Regions from separate parts of the Peribacillus sp. FSL R5-0717 genome, predicted to be linked through region 2. Evidence: riboswitches for the same ligand, from Rfam matches in the RefSeq annotation. Region 2 holds a riboswitch; the other holds the start of a gene.
What was found. A riboswitch is a leader RNA that binds a small molecule or an ion and turns the genes downstream of it on or off. The one in region 2 is predicted to bind preQ1.
Positions count from the first base shown of each region.

Region 1: linked by a shared signal. The riboswitch ahead of NYE65_RS05790 (VUT family protein) and the one ahead of NYE65_RS15085 (QueT transporter family protein) in region 2 are both predicted to bind preQ1.

Region 1 is NZ_JBBOOF010000001.1:1,192,568-1,195,713, reverse strand. It holds gene NYE65_RS05800 (SRPBCC family protein) at 110-550, opposite strand; gene NYE65_RS05795 (SRPBCC domain-containing protein) at 593-1,033, opposite strand; PreQ1 riboswitch class I at 1,310-1,352, shown strand; gene NYE65_RS05790 (VUT family protein) at 1,403-1,945, shown strand; gene NYE65_RS05785 (hypothetical protein) at 1,964-2,113, shown strand; gene NYE65_RS05780 (PadR family transcriptional regulator) at 2,399-2,719, opposite strand; gene NYE65_RS05775 (alpha/beta hydrolase) at 3,030-3,146, shown strand, end outside.
Region 2 is NZ_JBBOOF010000001.1:3,105,255-3,108,400, forward strand. It holds gene NYE65_RS15080 (TVP38/TMEM64 family protein) at 14-670, opposite strand; gene NYE65_RS15085 (QueT transporter family protein) at 794-1,279, opposite strand; PreQ1 riboswitch class I at 1,286-1,330, opposite strand; gene NYE65_RS15090 (YbaK/EbsC family protein) at 1,503-2,024, shown strand; gene NYE65_RS15095 (hypothetical protein) at 2,129-2,941, shown strand; gene NYE65_RS15100 (DUF3892 domain-containing protein) at 3,024-3,146, opposite strand, start outside.

The sequences.
Region 1 (3,146 bases), 1.9 Mb from region 2:
CAATTATTGGGTTGAACTATAAAGTACTGTTTTTAAGTGGGATTATGCCATTTGTTTCACCAGTGTTGCAAAGGATAAACCCCAGTTTATTGAGGGTTTATGCAATTTATTAAAAAACTAATGATGCTCTCAAAGTAGTGACGCCATTTTCTAAATAACCCTTTAAACAGGTTAATGTATATACCCAACCTTCTTTTTGTCCGATCATTTTGTTTATTATGTCAGGATCGTCCTCACTCAATCCTGATTCGTTCACTTCAATGATCGTACTCGTTTTATCCAACTTTTTTAGTGTAATGGCAACAATCGTTTCTTGATCATTTCCGCCCCATGCAAACACGATTTTCCTATTTTCCTCTATTTCCAATACATGAATGACCACTTCAGCATCGTATTCGTTGTATCTCAATGTAGGCGTCCGGCCTTTTTCCCATCTTTCCGAACTCGATGAGAACCAGAAATTCCCGATTTTTTCAGGATTCACTATGGCTTCAAACACTTCATTCGTTGGCTTGACGATCTTGAATTTCGTGATTATTTGAGTATCCATAACTAACTCAACTCTCTTTCGATTTGTTTTTATAGTTTCCGTTTAATTATCCCAGTCTACTGATATGGGCGGCAGGGTCCGTCCAGTTTCAAGCAAGCTCTTCAGGTTACTTAAAAGGGCTGGCCATCCATTATTCAAGCCTTCAAAGGTATTGTCATCATAGACGAAATCTGTCTCCAATAGCTCCTCATGCCTAAGAGTTAACTTCACAGTCGAATCGTCCATTTTCAGTAATTCAAAAGTGACCCGTGTAGGCTGCTCGCGAGGTGTTTCGTCTCCTGCCATGATCCATGTAAACGAGAGCAGGTGCAACGGCTCGCATTTAAGTACATGCCCATGATCGGTAATCCGCCCATCATCCAGCAAATATTTAACGGCCGACCCTTCTTGCCAGTCAGACAGTACTTGTAATCCGAAGTGGTATTTCTCCGTGACTTCACCACTCGTCAAGGCTTCCCAAAGCTTCTCTGGTGTGGTTGCGATATAAATAGGATAGACAAAACGTAGTTTTTTTCATCATTCTTTTTTCTCCTCGCCAAATAAGGTACAGAACTCTATCTTTGATTTTCGGCTTTTATATACAGCCGGTCAAGCAGTTTTAAGCGACAGAAATCGGCAAAGGGGGAAACAGGGCCATTGAAGTAAATGGCTAAATCAATCGGTATCCGCGAAAACATACTAAAATCGACGGTATGGAAACTTCTTGATTTCCAACCGCTTTCAAGCTACGATGAATAAGGAAAATGATAATCCGCCTGGGCGGAAGAGGTTCTAGCTACCCTCTCAAAAAAACTAAGGAGAACAGGGCTCTTTCTTAGGGTGCTGTTTTTTCTGTATAAGGAGAATTAAGAAATGTTAAGAATTTTATTGTATTTAGTATCCATCATCACGGCGAATGTGGTTACAGCAGCTTTTGCGCCATTACATTTTGGCATGTTCATCATCCCGATGGGGACATTGCTCATCGGGGGAACCTTCATCTTCCGAGATCTGGTCCAGAATAAATTCGGCCGCGCAAAGACCTATATATGCATCGTCACTGCACTTATTTTATCTGCATGTGTATCATTTTTATTAGGAGATACGTTACTGATTGTGTTTGCTTCCGCATTATCCTTCGTGGTCGCAGAAACAGCGGATACGGAGATTTATACCCGTTTAAAGCTCCCGATGAGTTGGAGGGTGTTTTACAGCGGAATCGTTGGAGGATTTTTCGATTCGGTGATATTTGTCGTGATTGGCCTAAGTCCTCTGGGTGCCAATATATTGCCATGGGAAGCGGTACCCGCTGCGGTCATCGGCCAAATCATCGTTAAAACGATCATTCAGTCCATTGGTGCCATATTGTTGGGGCGAATCAACGTAGAACTGGAGAAACGTGTAGTCTCCAGTTAAATGCTAGGAGGGATGCACTTGATGGATGGAACCAAAAAAGAAGAAGAAAAATGCTATTGCCTCGAGGCCTTTCGTGAAAAATATGGCCCGCATGTACAAGGGGAATGCATGAAGCTCTCCTGCGCCAATTATCGCAAGCATAAAGGAATAGACAAAAAAAGGACCTGATTAGGTCCTTTTTTGCGTGATTGAAGTGACTCACGAGTAAACAGTGCGAATTCACGAGTAAAAGTACGAAACTCACGAGTAAACAGTCCGAAATCACGAGTAAAAGTGCGAAACTCACGAGTAAACAGCGAATTCACGAGTAATAGAGCAAAACTCACGAGTAAAAGTGCGAAACTCATGAGTAAACAGCGCGAATTCACGAGTAAAAGTACGAAACTCACGAGTAAAACAGCAAAAAAAGCTTCCTGGGCCGTTCCATTAAGTGCAGGAAGCTTTTTATTTGGTTTAGAATTGCTCTGAGCTTTTTCGAACTAATTTTTCCAGGAAGAAAAAGCATTCGCGTTTCCGCTCAAGTTCGGTTTGCCCATTTTCGGTGACATGATAATATTTCCTGCGGCCTGATTCGGACTCTTTCCAATGTCCTTTTATGAATTCTTTTTTTTCTAATCGTTTAAGGGCAGGGTAGAGGGTGCCTTCACTTATTTCATAGTTGCCCTTGCTCATTTGCTTCAGGATTTTCGTTATTTCATAGCCGTAAAGCTTTTTTTGCGATAGAAGTGAAAGCAAAAGGAGGTCAATGCTTCCCTTCATTAATTCTTTATCCATATAAAATCTCCTCCTTTTCATTTTTAAAGTGTAATACGTTGTACATCGTATCACAAGGTGCATTTTACTTTTCTTAAAAAAAATGGTTAAATGACGATTGCTAAATAAATTTAATCATAGTAAAATGTGCTTCGGAACGGATGAGTTGTGAAGAGTGTGGTAAGGATACTATATATATGATTTAATTGTTTTAATGAAAATACGGAATAGGATAGAAGAATCACTACTCAAGGGGTATTAATTGATTTTTTTTCGAAAATCATTTAGATTCTATTTATCAACAAGAGCAAAGAAAGAAGGTCCTAGATAGATGAAAGTGAAAGCACCTGAGTCATTCACATATATAGGTGGAAAGAGAGCAGTTCTTCTGCTTCACGGGTTTACCGGAAGTACAGGAGATATGAAGAAATTAGGGAAGTACTTAAAT
Region 2 (3,146 bases):
GGGGCCAATGTGGTCACCTGTTTTTTCTGAAGAAGGTTAGTTTCTTCTTCTTTTTTGCACGCTTATAGACCATGAAGAATAGTAAGAAGAGGAGTGCAAGAGCCGCTAGCGTATATTGGTTCATTTCAACAGATAGCAGTCCATAGGGAATCAGTGATAGGAAGAAAAAGTATATAAGGTTGCCAAGTGCCGTCGCCAATAAAAAGTCTTTGAAAGTGACGGTGCTGACTCCGGCCGCCAAGTTAATTAAGCTTGTTGGGATAAGCGGGAAAATCCTGCCTGTAAACACGTACATGAAGCCATGCTCCACTACAGATTCTTGCCATTTTTCACCAATCTTCTTTAAAAGAAGCTCCTGAAACCAGTTTCTTGCTGCATAAAAAATGAATCCTGAGGCAACAACACTTGTAAACCAACTCCATAGATAGCCATATATGAATCCTAATATCGTGACATTGATGGTCAGGAGCAAAATTAAGGGGATGATTGTAAAAGAATTTTGTACAAACATCAAAACGAATGTCACAATAAATGTAAGCAAAAGATTTTCCTTCAATATGCCAATAACAGAATCCAAATCACTTTTCCAAACCAAAGTGAACAGTTCTGCATTAGAGTATATAAAAATTGCGATTACAAGTAGACCGATTATGGTCAGGACTTTTTTCAAAGGGCCACCACCATTCTTACTAATAGTTTATCATTTTCAAGTTCAATGGTGAAAAAAAAGAGCTGCCGCATCATGCAGACAGCTCTTTTCCATTATAGTGGCTTAACGGCGCGAAGATTCCTTTTAAAGCCACTTTTCAAACTGAATTCTTTTGTTCATTCCATAAATGATTGGCGCTCCAATCAAAAGGACAACGAACTCACCGACAGCTGTAGTCATCCAGCTTAGCCAGAATGGCAAGCCAAAGGCAAGGTTCAGTTCAATTGCAATTAAAAACATTGTGAACGTGAAAAAGATAATCGTAGCGACCATACGTCCTTTAATGCCTTTTATGAAACGAGAAACATAAATGACAAGCAATAAGGCGAGCAGGGATTGGCCCACCCCAAAAATCAAATCATATGGCACCATCGGCGAAAAGAGCAGATTCGATATGAAGACTCCTCCAACGATACCGTAGATATACTTTTTATTGAATACAATCAGATGATTCAACATTTCCGGTACACGGAATTGGAACATCTCAAAAGCTATTGGTTTAAACACCAATGAGACCGCCACATACAAGGCAGCCAATAACCCGTTTATCACGAGTGTACGAACATTCATTTTACTCTCTCCCTAGTTTTTTATCGTGGGATGGTTACGAACCACGTGCAGGCGTTTACCCGATGATTAATAGTATCCCACGTAAGCTTGTTTCGTCAATTTGTAAAGAATGGTTTTAATTTATAGGTTTCCAATCAGATGAAGCAGCACAATTGTATTTTGAATTATTGCAATGAAGGATGATATTATTTCAATATGTACATAAAAAGGAGTGAATATTAATATGTCGATCGAAAGTGTCAAAAGCCATTTTAAACAATGGAATCGGGAAGGTGACGTAAAAGAGTTCGAAACATCTAGTGCCACGGTGATTGAGGCAGCGGAAACCATCGGTGTTATCCCAGCGCGGATTGCCAAGACCCTTTCCTTTAAAGGGGAAGGTGAACACGCGATTTTGGTCGTTGCCACAGGGGACGCGAAAGTGGATAATAAGAAATTTCGTCAGACGTTCGGTTTCAAGGCACGAATGCTTTCACCTGATGAAGTGCTTGCACAGACCGGCCATGCAATCGGAGGCGTTTGCCCGTTTGGCCTGGCAAACGATTTAGCTGTTTTTCTTGATGTATCGATGAAGCGCTTCGAGTCATTGTTTCCGGCTTGCGGCAGTTCAAACTCTGCAATAGAACTTACACTCGCTGAATTATTTGAATATTCAGGTGCCAAGGATTGGGTGGATGTTTGTAAGGGGTGGGAAGAAAAGGAGAATGTGGAAACGGCGGCAGGAAATGCAGTTGATGGCATTTGATGAATGGGATGGAGTCCACTAAGTGAACTTTATTTGGGGCCGCATTCATTTCTATTATTAAAGCGGAAAACGGGCAGAAAGTGTTCCTGATCGGAGGTTGAAAGATGTTAAATGGAAGCGAAAGAAAAAGTAATAGCAGCTATCTGAGTCTTAAAACTCTTTATGAAGAAAATATAACGGTTAAGAGCATTGCCCAGGAGCTTGAGTTTTGCCATAAAAACGATCTGGCGCTGGATATCCAGAAAGCAATGAAAAAAAAGAATTTTGATATATTGGCAGTCCAAGATCAAGGGGAAATCATCGGATATATCGAAAGGCAAGAACTAGGTGAGGGAAGTATTTCTGAATATATGAGAAACTTCTCACCAAGGGAAATGGTTTCGAATTCAACCCCTTTGATCCAGCTTCTCCATATTTTTAAGAATAAGACAAGGGTGTTCGTATTAGAGAATAATTCAATTAAAATGTTGATTACCCATGCCGACCTCCAAAAGCCTCCGATCAGGATGCTGATATTCGGATATATTACCTTATTGGAAATGAGGATGAGCGATATCATCCTGGATAGATTCGGCGATGGCAGCTGGTATCCAATGATCAGCGAAGACCGTTTAGAAAAGGCAACCGAATTATATAAAAGGAGAATCGATAAAAATGAGGATATCAATATAATAGAGTGCCTGCAAATCAGTGATAAATTCGATATTATACATAAAGATAAAGAATTGAGGCACTTCTTCCAAATCCCTTCGAAAAGTAAAGGGAAGAAGGATGCGAATGCCATCCGAAAATTACGGGATAAGATTTCCCATGCTAATGAACTGGGTCTGGACATGTCATGGATGGAAATCATCGAGGTTGTCGAGTCCTGCGGCCGAATGCTCGAAATCTCTGAATCCTATCCTTATGAAAAATAAGATCTGGCTAATCATGCTGGTTCTTTTTTTTGCGCATCCAGATAGAAAAAAACTGCCCGTATCAGGCAGTCTCCCGAAAAATTCAAAACTCCGGCAGTTGATCCAGGTTATTTTCTTTTATCCCATCGGGCTCACTCCGTAATATGTCACGTCCATATTTATGAAAGACGTCAACGTTGGCCAGGTTGCCAGCTTTGGCTTCCGC